3 regions of the Cytobacillus sp. GQ23 genome follow, and region 2 is predicted to be linked to each of the others. Evidence: riboswitches for the same ligand, from Rfam matches in the RefSeq annotation. Region 2 holds a riboswitch; each other region holds the start of a gene.

Region 1 (4,221 bases), on a different contig from region 2:
GCATACCGGCCAAGGGAAACAGTTTCCTTTACAGTATAGGAAAAGGCCTGAGAGGAATGCTGGGGCAAAACGGCAACGATTTTCGCCAGCTCTTTCGGTGTATATTCTGAAAGGTTTTTACCTTTGATTAAAATATCACCTGATGTATTGGGCAGAACGCCGCTCAGCATCTTCAGAATCGTCGTTTTTCCGCTTCCATTTGGCCCCAAGATCCCGAAAAGCTCTCCTTTTTCCACTTCAAAGCTGATATTTTTTACAACCGGAGCACCGGCATACCCGCCAGTGATCTGCTCGACTCTTAGCATGATTCATCACTACTTTCTGAATAGAAAAGCGCAAGCGCCCTTATGTGCTTAAATTTTATTCTTTCTTTTCATTAAAATAACCCCAAAAGCAGGCGCACCGATTAAGGCTGTAATCACACCGATTGGAAGCTCGGAAGGAGCAATGATTGTCCGCGAAACCAGATCGGCTATAATAAGGAATCCTGATCCCATCAGAATGGATAGCGGCAATAGATGCCTATGATCCGGACCCCACAGCATCCGGGTCAGATGAGGGATCACCAGTCCGACAAACCCTATCGTTCCAGACACCGCAACAGCCGCACCCGTTAAGATGGAGCCTGCTATCAGGACCATCATCTTTCTCTTTTGAACGTCCACCCCTATATGCCGGGCCTTTTCCTCTCCGAAGCTCATCGCATTCAGCTCTTTGCTGTTAACCAGCAATAGAACCGCGCCTATCACAAAAAACGGAAGGATAATGTTAATATACGCCCACCCCCTCATGGATACACTGCCAAGAAGCCAGCCAATAATCTGTCTAAGCTCCTCACCTGTCAGTGCAATCATTAGAGAGATAAGGGCGCCTAGAAAAGAACTGAAGATGATGCCCGTTAAAATAATCGTTTCCACTTTCATGGATCTTTCAATACTTCTCGCAAAAAGCAAAACAGCAAAGATCGTTAAAAAGGAGAAAAATATGCTGAATAACGGCAGTGTAAAGATTCCTGCCAGCGGAATAGATAGACCAAAGAACAAGGTTAAAACTGCACCGAGCGAAGCCCCGGAAGATACCCCAATTGTATAGGGATCTGCCAGGGGATTCCTTAATAAACCTTGAAAGGCGGCTCCCGCAATTGCAAGAGACGCCCCAACCAAGCCTGCCAGCAGTACACGCGGAAGTCTTATGTTCATAATAATATTTGCATGCATGATATCTGTTTTTCCCAATGAGACAAAGGGAAAAATCTCAGCGCTTATTACTTTGATGATGGTCAGGGGATGAATGGACACTGTTCCGATTGAAATTCCCATCAGCATGGCACAAAGCAGGAAAGCTGCTGCTGTTGTATAAGCCAGTAATTTATTATTTAAATACGTCCGGATAGATTGCTTTTGCAAGTTCCTCGACTCCTTCAATTATACGAGGGCCAGAGCGGGTCACCATATCGGAATCAACAGCGGCAACCTGCTTGTTCTTCACTGCGGTAATATCCTGCCAGCCATCCCGACTTAAGACATTGCCGACAGAGTCTTCAGTGTAAAAGCCATGTGTGGTGACGATTACATCCGGATTCCGCTCGATAATTGCTTCCGAATCCATCTTCGGCCATCCTTCTTCCGATATGATATTTTCTGCGTTGATGGCACTTAGCATTTCATCCATAAAGGTGTTCTTGCCGGCTGCATAGATTTCAGGAGCAGGTGAAACTTCAACCATTACCGATTTGCGGTCTTCTTCTTTTATCGCTTGTGCTTTTGTTTTGATTTCCTCAAGCTTGCTCTTCATGTCGGAAACAAGCTGGTCGGCTTTTTCTTTCGCTCCCGCTGCAGTCCCAATCATTTCAATGGATTCATATACCTCATCAAAGTTCTTCGCGTCATTGACAATAAGGACAGGCACACCCGCATCCTTTAATTGCTGAAGACCGGCTTCCGAACTTTGTGCGGTTGAAGCATGGGCAAGGACAAGGTCAGGATTCAAAGAGATCACTTTCTCTACATTAAATTCCAGACCTCCAACCTTTTCCTTTTTCTCAGCTTCTGGCGGGTAGTTATCAAAATCAGAGACCCCCACCACTTCTTCTCCAAATCCTAATTCGAATGCTATTTCGGTATTGCTTGGAATAACAGAAACAATTCTTTCAGGCTTAGTTTCAATAACCACTTCATTATCAAGCGCGTCATTTATTGTTACAGGATAAGCACCTTTCTGGCCTTCCTCAACCTTTTTCTCTTCTTTAGGATGTTCGGCACTCTCGCCGCAGCCTGCAAGCACTCCTGCCGCGAGCAGCATCGTTACTAAAAATGCATAAAACTTCTTCATACTCAGCAATCCTCCTAGAACTATCGACAAAATTCGGGTGGTGCCTGTCACCACCTGTAAAAATAAAAAAACATCCCCTCGAACGGCAAGGAGATGTTGGCATGGTCATTTACAAGAAATGCAGAATAGATGGCCGGACCAAACACCTCCCTATCCTCGTAGGTTAATGGGTGCTTAAGAATCAGGCAGGTCTCCTGGCTCATGGTCATTGCATTTTCTGCTCCTTCCCATACATTCATGTACAGTGGATTTTGCAGACTGCTTCCATTTACAGTGGCGGGACCGCGCTGGAATTTCACCAGCTTCCCTATTAAGTCTTCAAAAGAGCCTGCTTTAAAGCCCTTTTGAGAAGACACCTGTTCTATTGCGATATAAAATTTTCTATTTCCGATTATACACCATCCCGCAGGAAAAGTAACAGAAAATTGCTGAAGCTTGTAAAAAAGTTCAGAGTCTAACGCGAGTAGATTTTCCATTCCCTCGTTTTCTTATCGAATACAATCTTTGCTTCACATGGTTCTTTCACTAAGGCTACATACTCATCATACATATCATCCATATTGGCAAAATCACCAATTATCCAAATCGGAATTTCAATCCGGACCCGATTCTGTTCAATATCCTTAATGGAAAGGACAGCTCCTTCTTTCATAAGGGGCTTTAATGAAAGCAGCACGTCTCTCGTGATAGGAGGATACGTCTTTTTCTTTTTAATGCCAAGGAGTGTTTTTTCTACCTTCATCTGTCCCATTTTACCGGGAACCACTTCTCCAAGCATACGGTAAAAATCGTTCAAATCGCGATAATATGTGCGGTTAAACCAGCCATCCTCATGGGCAAGGTACACATACCGGTTACTCAGATAATTGTAAAAAGGCGGCTTAAGATGCTCTTTGATATGACTGAGATAAAGAAGCTCCGCAATGGCCTGGCCGGGAAGCTCATTCACTGCTTCCTCTTCCTCGAAGTCGATCCAGCAAAAATCGCCATAGCCGTATACATCATCCTCTACCAGCCTGCCCAGCTTGTCCCTTGACACATAATCGAACATCGTATGGCTATTAAAGTCCCCATCTTCATAACGGTGCTTTAACAGCAGCAAATTATTAATAGAATCTGCAAGTGACTGGGCAAACTCTGCAAACTCAATTCCATAGGTCATCACATACTGATCCTTTTCATTAAGGTGGATGTAGATGAGATCACGAATAGTTTGATTCCTTCTTTTCAATGACGAAACCTCCGAGCCGTTACGCAAAGTAGTATTTTCATAGCCTTAATTGAATTAATCGGGCCTTACGGGCAGATTGACCCCGCATATCCTCCTTGATTCTTCACAATCTTGAAGCAGGGATCTTATTGCCCGTTAGACTGCGATAAAAAGACAGCTTCCTTATTGAAACTGTCTGCCAAACTTCCAGTATTTTATTCTCTTATTGTAGCAAAAATATCTGAAAATATCTTTGCAATGCGAAAAAATTTTTACCGTTATTTTGAAAATGCAGGAAACCATCCCATTGATTTTTTCGTCTAACCAATGAAATCACTTTCTCCATTGTAAGGTTAATTTTTCTCTGATAGGATAAAAATGTAAATGATAAAGGAACCAGGTGTGTAAAAATGAAACAGAATAATAGATTCTCAGACCGATTCGATTGGACATTATGTTTTCTTCTGCTGCTATTTTTTCTTATCAGCTGCATTGCGATTTACAGCGGACAATCCTCCAATCAATATGAAGGGAATTTTGTCATCTCTCAAATTAAAAATTACATTGTTGGAGCGGTCATTGTAGGGATTGTCATGTATTTTGACGGCGAACAGATCCGGAGACTCACATGGCTGCTGTACGGTTTCGGCATCCTATTGCTTGTCGGGCTATTCATTGCA
Region 2 (4,221 bases):
CCAGTTGCTGTAATGTAATCGGATCCTTATAATGCTGATCGATCCACCCGGTTATTTGCTTAATCCATACTTCTGCAGGCAGGCTGAGGCCATCCGGTTTGCAGCGCTTGCATGGCCTGAAATTTTGCGCCAGTGCTTGAGCGGCATTTTTAAAAATAGTGACATTTCCAATATTGGGAACTCTCGACCGGCACGACGGCCTGCAGAAAATTCCTGTCGTTTTAACGCCATAAAGAAAGAGCTCATCATAGGATTTGTCGCAATCCTTTATTGCGTTCCAATATTCTTCCGGAATCTGTTCATAAGCCACATGCACTCACCTCTGCTAAAAAGTATACACAAAAAAGAGGCCAAAACAGCGAAATCCTTAATATAAACGCAAGATAACGTAATCCTGAAAACTTACAATAAAGAAAAGGAGGAATGCAAATGAACTCTCATTTTGTTAACTGGAAAGAGGCTGAAAATGGCCTGGTCCTTTTCACCCCGCCTGACTTCAGCTTTTCCGAAAACCTGCGATATTTGTCACGATCGGCAAATGAATGCCTTTATGAGATTTCTGGGGAGACAATTAGACACGCCCTTTCCATCAGAAATGAAAAGCTGCTGCTTGAAATAAGCAGCGCTGCAGACCATTTTCTATCTGTCAGGATTCATAAGCCTGTCCCTCATCAAATGAAAGGAGAAATTGCCGCATATATTCATGATTGGTTCGACCTGGGGACCAGCCTGACCCCATTTTATGAGATGGCACAAACAGACCCCTTGCTGAAAATGCCTGCTGAGCAATTTTTCGGACTGCGGGTGATGGGCATTCCCGATTTATTCGAGGCTCTTGCCTGGGGAATCCTTGGCCAGCAGATTAACCTTACATATGCATATACACTAAAGCGGCGGCTCGTTGAAAAATTTGGGGAGTGCCTGAATTACGACGGGAGCAGATACTGGCTTTTTCCTTCTGCTGAAACAATAGCGGGGTTAACCATGGAGGATCTGGCCGACTTAAAAATGACCGTGAAAAAGTGTGAATATCTCATTGATGTGGCTCGCTTAATGGTAAATGGCGAGCTATCGAAAGAGGACCTGCTTAAGGAGGGAGATGTAAAAGCTGCCGAAAGAAGGCTAACGAAAATACGCGGCATCGGACCCTGGACCGCCCATTATGTCCTCATGCGGTGCCTGCGCTTCCCGAACGCTTTTCCTATCGATGATGTCGGCCTGCACAATGCGATTAAAGTGATCTCAGGCTCTGAAAGGAAGCCTGCGAGAGAGGAAATTCTGAAATATTCAGCCCGCTGGGAGAAATGGGAAGCATACGCTGCTTTTTATTTGTGGAGAGTTCTGTACTAAAAATCTTTTGACAGCATCAGTATCCCATGCTAGTATTTTCTTTAAATTTAAATTTTTTAAATTTTCGCGAGGGTTCCCGAAACCCGCACAACCAGACAATTTCATAACGAATGCTTCAGGTGCTGAACGATCTTGTTCAGTTAAAAGGGAAGACCGGTTAAAAGCCGGCGCGGTCCCGCCACTGTATTGGGGAGCGGCTTATATCAAACCACTGTTTCATCTGAAATGGGAAGGGTTAAGCTGCGGTGAACCAGAGCCAGGAGACCTGCCTGTTGTATGCACTTGTACTCTACGGGTATATAGAGAGGAGTGAGATAAGCAAGTTGGGGAAGCCCCGACTCTATTTAACTATGCACAACTATCTCTCTTTTCAATGAAAAGAGAGATTTTTTATTTTACAGAGAAAAAGGACGGGAGTGTTGTCAGATTGAGTAAAGTGAAGAGTTCGAGCTTAGGATATCCTCGTATTGGAGAACAGAGAGAATGGAAAAAGGCGCTGGAGCAGTTTTGGAAGGGCGCTACTGAAAAAGAAGATTTTTTAAAGCACATGGAGGAGCTGCGCCTGAATCATCTGAAAAAACAGCTGGACCAGGGCATTGATCTGGTTCCTGTCGGCGATTGGAGCATGTACGATCACATGCTGGATACGGCTGTTATGTTTGGGCTGGTGCCAAAACGTTTCGACTATACCGGCGGCAAGGTCACATTGGAGACCTATTTTGATATGGCCCGGGGAAGCGCTTCTGCTGTTGCGTGTGAAATGACAAAATGGTTTAACACCAACTACCATTATATCGTTCCCGAGCTGGACCAGCATACTCCTTTCCTGTCTGAAAACCGGCCGCTTCAGTTCTTTAAAGAAGCGAAGCAAAAGCTCGGCATCACAGGCAAACCGGTCATCATCGGCCCCATCACCTTTGTCAAATTAGCGAAAGGCTATAAAAAGGCCGAACTCGCGCAAATGGTGCACCTGTTTGTGCCTTTGTATGCCCAGATACTCAAAGAGCTTGAGGAAGCCGGTGCTGAATGGGTGCAGATGGATGAGCCGATTCTATGCAGCACGCTCACCCATGAAGACAACCAGCTTTTTAAAGATGTGTACGGGCTATTAAGCGAAGCAGTCCCGGGCATCAAGCTGATTCTTCAGACTTATTTTGATTCAGTGGAATTTTTTAGAGAATTAGTCTCCCTCCCTGTTCACGGAATAGGCCTTGATTTTGTCCATGATGATGGACGGAACCTGGAAGCCTTGAAGAAATTTGGATTTCCAAAGGATAAAACGCTGGCCGTCGGTGTGATTGATGGCCGCAATATTTGGAGAGCTGATTTGGAGAAATGCTTCAGGCTGCTGGAGGAAGTTTCCGAATACACTGAGAACCTGATTGTCCAGCCGGCTTCTTCTCTCCTGCATGTTCCGGTTACTGTTAAAAATGAAGAAGAATTGCATCCTGTATTAAAAAACAGCCTCTCTTTTGCGAATGAAAAGCTGCGGGAAATCGCCATTCTTTCAGATGGACTTCAAAACAGCAGAGAGAAAGCGGCCGATGAAATAGCCGCAAGCTCAGCTGCCAACCGAACATTCGCGGACCTGCCCGAACGAAAGCATCAGGAGGTAAGAGAAAAAATGGCGAACCTTCAGGCATTGAACAGGGAACGGTCCGCTCCGTTTGAAGTCCGGCATCAGGCGCAGGAAGCTGCCTTTAAGCTGCCGATTCTTCCAACAACCACCATCGGCAGCCTTCCACAGACAGCTGAGGTCCGGAAAGAGCGCCTTAAATGGCGTAAAGACGAGATCACACATGAGGCCTATGAACAATTTATACAGGCTGAGATCAAAAAATGGATCAGCATTCAGGAAGATCTGGGATTGGATGTGCTGGTCCACGGGGAATTCGAGCGGACCGACATGGTTGAATATTTCGGCGAAAAGCTGGGTGGCTTTCAATTCACGAAATGGGGCTGGGTGCAATCCTATGGGTCACGGTGTGTCAAACCGCCGATCATTTATGGGGATGTGTTTTTCAAGGCACCGATGACACTGAAGGAATCCGTCTATGCGCAGTCTCTGACATCCAAGCCGGTAAAAGGGATGCTGACAGGACCTATCACCATTCTGAACTGGTCATTTGTCCGGAATGATCTGCCCCGCTATGCAGTAGCAAACCAGATTGCTCTGGCATTAAGAAAAGAGATCGAAACCCTTGAGGAGCACGGTATCCGGATGATCCAGGTGGATGAGCCCGCACTAAGGGAAGGGCTTCCTTTAAAAAGGGAGAATTGGGACAGCTACCTGCATGCAGCTGTGGATGCCTTTAAACTGGCTACGGCATCTGTGAAAAATGATACCCAAATCCATACCCATATGTGCTACTCCAATTTCAAAGATATTATCGAAGCCATTGATGCACTGGATGCAGATGTCATTTCCATCGAAACCTCCAGAAGCCATGGCGAGCTGATTGGGGCCTTTGAGGAAAGCATCTATTCGAAGGGCATTGGACTTGGCATTTATGATATTCACAGTCCACGGGTACCAAGTGTGGAGGAAATGACCCGTAATATTGACCGGGCACTGAAGGTCCTGGATCCAAGGCTGTTCTGGATTAACCCGGACTGCGGCCTGAAAACACGCGGCATAGCAGAAGCCACCGGGGCATTGGCCGTGATGGTGGATGCCGCGCGCCAGGCCAGGGAAAAACTGCTGGCCCAATGGCTTGAAGCGGAAACTGCAGAGAATACCCATTCAACAGAAGTGTCGAAAACCGTCCAGACCCGATTGGTCCTCCCGCCTGACACGAACCATCTGCAGACGATCTTTGGCGGAAAAGTGCTGGCCTATATTGACGAAATTGCGGCACTGGCGGCTATGAA
Region 3 (4,221 bases), on a different contig from region 2:
CACCCCCGTTTTACCATTGATGAAGATGCATTAGAAATCGGTGTTGAATTGTTAGTCCAATCATCTTTTAGATTATTAATGGAATAAAAACTAAATCTACTGCTAAACAAAAGCAGATAATCAAAGGGGTGTAAAAAAGTGATACATGAACCTGTCATAGCAGCTGTGATTATCTTGGCATTAATCGCGGTAGGAGAAATTATTTCTATATTTACAAAAGCGAGGGTTTCTATGTTCCTCGTTGCTATAATAGGATATCTTTTGTTAATTTGGACGGGAATTATACCAAAAGAATTAATCGGAGATTCTAAATTTATTGAGATTGGTGCCGTATTAGGGACAGCTCCAATAATTATTCATATGGGCACGTTGATCCCTCTCAAGGTTATACGTAGTCAATGGAAGGCCGTTGCAATATCTTTGTTGGGAATTATTTTTGGCACTGGTCTAATCCTTCTTTTGATTACAATGATGTATGGTTATAAAACTGCGGTTGCAGGAGCAGGACCATTAACAGGAGGAGTAATTGCGTTTTTAGTAACCGCAGAAGGGTTAAAAGAAGTGGGATTAGCAAGCCTAGTGGTAATTCCAGCTTTAATTCTATCATTCCAATCGCTGTTTGGCATGCCTCTTTCCGCAATTTTATTACGTCGTTACGCATTAAAGTATCGGAAAGCTGCAGATGCTAGAACCTATACAGCTTCCACGTTAGAAGTAGAAGTAGAAAATGTTATAACTACAGAAGACGCTAAGGAGCTAAATACCGCTTGGATTCCAAAAAAGTATCAAACTAATCTTATTCTTCTTTTTCAGCTATTTATCGGAGGCGCTATTGCCGTGGTTCTAGAGCAATTTACTGGCATACCCTATAGTATATGGGCTTTGGTTCTTGGAATAGGCGGAAGATTAATAGGATTTTATCCAGACCGTGTCATGGAGCGTGCTAATGCTTTCACAGTTGGGATGGCAGGACTCGTATTTTTAATTATTGCTACTATGAACGATACGACATTCGAGATGTTTATTGGTTATCTTCCTGAAATGTTCTCGATTATTGCTGTCGGAATTTTGGGTATTATTATCGGAGGCTTTATAGGTTCAAAATTGTTTAAATGGGATCCTTTAAAGGGTCTTCCTGTGGCACTGACGGCTACAATAGGTTTCCCTGGTGATTATCTTATTTGCGAGGAAGTCAGCAGAAGCGTCGGCAGAAATATAGAAGAAGAGGAAATGATATTAAATGAAATATTGACCCCGATGTTAATTGGTGGATTTACAACTGTAACAGCAGGATCAGTGGTAATTGCGAGTATTTTAATAAAAACGTTGTAGTCACTAAATTAATTTACAAGTCCCTTTTCTATTAAGTGGACCTTTAATAATGAATATAAGGTAGAGAATAAAAAAAGGGTGCGACATAGTCAGCGCCCTTTGGTTAGCCTTTTAGTCTAGTTCTACCCTATATTTAATGTGTTTTTTGACGCTCAGTCCTAATGATCATAGGTCCATTCTTATCCTTTTTTATATTCTCCAAATAACGTACTAAATAATTCTCCGTGATTCGGACTGGTACATACCTCCGCCGTGAACCAATGATATTCTCGGCCACAAACATTTTTTTCGTCAAATACATAAGATCTTGGCCTGTTTCTTTTTCTGCACTCTTGTATTGATCCGTCTGTGGCTCTTTGTCAGCTTTATGAAAAATACTCATTTAATGATACATGGACGTCCGTTCACCCGAATCATTTAGGTAAGTTCAAAAGTTCAAACCTGGACATTCTCATAAGTTCTGGTGCTGTCCTCTCCATATAGCTATCTGGGACAAAATCTTTAAATGGGACATCAGCCTTTCTCTGTTTTTTTTGTTTTGCTTTCACTCATAGACTTGGAACAAAAATAGCAAAAATATGGCTCTTCATTTAGTTTATCTAGGTTACTACCGCAATAAGAGGGAGATCCCCTCATGTTTTTTTCTGCATGAACGATTAAAAATTTGTAATCTATTTCCCTATATGATAGAATCATCTACAACATATAGTATTAAATTAAAAGAATAAAACTACATATAGATCGTGATTGGTGTCCTTTATGGACTTAATAGGGAATTCGGTGAAAAACCGAAGCTGTCCCCGCAACTGTAAGTGCAGACGAAAAGAGCATGCCACTGTACAAAACGCTTTATGGCGCTTGTATGGGAAGGGCTTTTAGTAGAGTGAAGCACAAGCCAGGAGACCTGCCAGGGCGATCGAAAGTTTCTTATCTTCGGGGATTGAGATGATGAAACGATCGCGTAATGGCCGTTTGTTCATCTGCTTTCTGCTATTATTCTATCGTTTGATCCGCTCATTTTCCGAGCGGATTTTTATTTTGCCTTTAGGAGGAAGTAAAATGGTCCAAACCATACAGCCGATAGAAATTTTAGAAGAACTTAAGAATGAATTTCCGCAGCTCGGCATTGAACAACTGTTAAAAAGGTATGAAGAAATGAGTCAGCTGAGAGCAGAGGCCATGTATGACCAGCTTATACTTGATTGCATATCATTTATAAGCATTGAAGAGCCTGATTGGACGTTTGCCGCTTCACGTCTGCTTCTTAAAAAGCTCTATATCGAGTCCGGCAAAAACAGAGAATGCAATCCGGATGACTGCTACACACATTTTTATGCGCTAATTGAACGTCTGACAGATGTGGGTATTTATGAGCAGGATTTATTAGATATGTATTCTAAGAGTGAGATAAATGAACTGTCCCACTTTATTAATAAAGAAAATGACCGTTTATTTACATATCTGGGGCTGAAAATGCTGGCTGACCGATATCTAGCCAGGGACAAACAAAGAAATTTATATGAGCTGCCACAGGAGCGGTTTATGATCATCAGCATGGTGCTGATGAAAAAGGAGCCGAAAAGCAAGCGGCTTGAGCTTGTTAAAGAAGCTTACTGGGCAATGAGTGGCTTGTATATGACGGTTGCTACTCCAACGCTCGCTAATGCAGGGAAAAACTGGGGACAGCTTTCAAGCTGTTTTATCGAGACGGTTGATGACAGTCTTGATTCTATATATGACAGCAATACCGATATCGCATCACTGTCTAAAAATGGCGGTGGAATCGGAGTCTATTTGGGGAAAATCCGCAGCAGAGGCAGTGATATTAAAGGGTTTAAGGGGGCATCTTCCGGTGTGATTCCCTGGATGAAGCAGCTGAATAACACAGCCGTCAGTGTCGATCAGCTTGGCCAAAGGCAGGGTGCCATAAGCGTGTATCTGGATGTCTGGCATAAAGATATCTTCTCATTTCTTGATGCAAAGCTAAATAATGGAGATGAAAGGCAGAGAACACATGATTTATTCACAGGTGTCTGCATTCCGGATTTGTTTATGGAAAAAGTGGAAAGCCGCGGGTATTGGTATTTATTTGATCCCCATGAAGTCCGCACGGTAATGGGTTTCTCACTGGAAGATTTTTATGACGAAGGGGAAGGCGAAGGTTCATACCGCCAAAAATATAAAGAGTGTATAGATAACCCGATCTTATCCAGGGAAAAAGTTTCTGCTATCGAGATCATGAAATCCATCATGAGAAGTCAGCTTGAAACTGGGTCACCATTCATGTTCTATCGGGATGAGGTGAATCGAAAGAATGCGAATTCCCATTGCGGGATGATTTACTGCACCAACCTGTGCACTGAGATTGTACAAAACCAGAGTGTTACAAAGAGGGTCGAAGAATATACAAGGGACGGTAGAATTATTATCGAAAAACAGCCGGGAGATTTCGTTGTCTGCAATCTTTCTTCCATCAATCTTGCACGGGCCATAAATGAAGGAGTCCTTGAAAGACTTGTGCCAATTCAGGTGAGGATGCTTGATAATGTTATTGATATTAATAAAATTCCAGTTCCTCAGGGGCAGATCACAAATCAAAAGTACCGCGCGATTGGGCTGGGGACTTTTGGCTGGCACCACCTTCTTGCACTGAAAAAAATCACATGGGAAAGCGAAGAAGCAGAAGAATTTGCTGACTCTCTATATGAACAAATTGCTTTCTTATCGATAAAAAGCTCTATGAATCTGGCAAAAGAAAAAGGAAGCTATTCGGTTTTTAAAGGCTCTGATTGGGAAACAGGCGCCTACTTTGAAAAGCGGGGATATCTGGAGGCAGAGTCAGCCATGGACTGGGCTGCATTGAGGGAAGACGTAAGGAAGTACGGTGTT

The links. A riboswitch is a leader RNA that binds a small molecule or an ion and turns the genes downstream of it on or off. The one in region 2 is predicted to bind cobalamin.
Region 1: another riboswitch for cobalamin. It lies ahead of AC6CHU_RS18615 (ABC transporter substrate-binding protein); the one in region 2 lies ahead of metE (5-methyltetrahydropteroyltriglutamate--homocysteine S-methyltransferase).
Region 3: another riboswitch for cobalamin. It lies ahead of AC6CHU_RS06425 (ribonucleoside-diphosphate reductase subunit alpha); the one in region 2 lies ahead of metE (5-methyltetrahydropteroyltriglutamate--homocysteine S-methyltransferase).

The regions. Positions count from the first base shown of each region.
Region 1 is NZ_JCAXER010000023.1:47,785-52,005, reverse strand. Features, by position in the region: gene AC6CHU_RS18625 (adenosylcobinamide amidohydrolase) at 1-305, opposite strand, end outside; gene AC6CHU_RS18620 (FecCD family ABC transporter permease) at 354-1,406, opposite strand; gene AC6CHU_RS18615 (ABC transporter substrate-binding protein) at 1,372-2,331, opposite strand; cobalamin riboswitch at 2,499-2,706, opposite strand; gene AC6CHU_RS18610 (hypothetical protein) at 2,786-3,562, opposite strand; gene AC6CHU_RS18605 (FtsW/RodA/SpoVE family cell cycle protein) at 3,952-4,221, shown strand, end outside.
Region 2 is NZ_JCAXER010000017.1:101,745-105,965, forward strand. Features, by position in the region: gene AC6CHU_RS15565 (bifunctional transcriptional activator/DNA repair enzyme AdaA) at 1-310, opposite strand, end outside; gene AC6CHU_RS15570 (DNA-3-methyladenine glycosylase family protein) at 430-1,350, shown strand; cobalamin riboswitch at 1,451-1,637, shown strand; partial or broken gene metE (5-methyltetrahydropteroyltriglutamate--homocysteine S-methyltransferase) at 1,778-4,054, shown strand; gene AC6CHU_RS15580 (acyl-CoA thioesterase) at 4,103-4,221, shown strand, end outside.
Region 3 is NZ_JCAXER010000005.1:181,281-185,501, reverse strand. Features, by position in the region: gene AC6CHU_RS06440 (amidohydrolase) at 1-87, shown strand, start outside; gene AC6CHU_RS06435 (hypothetical protein) at 139-1,332, shown strand; gene AC6CHU_RS06430 (hypothetical protein) at 1,466-1,714, opposite strand; cobalamin riboswitch at 2,064-2,257, shown strand; gene AC6CHU_RS06425 (ribonucleoside-diphosphate reductase subunit alpha) at 2,392-4,221, shown strand, end outside.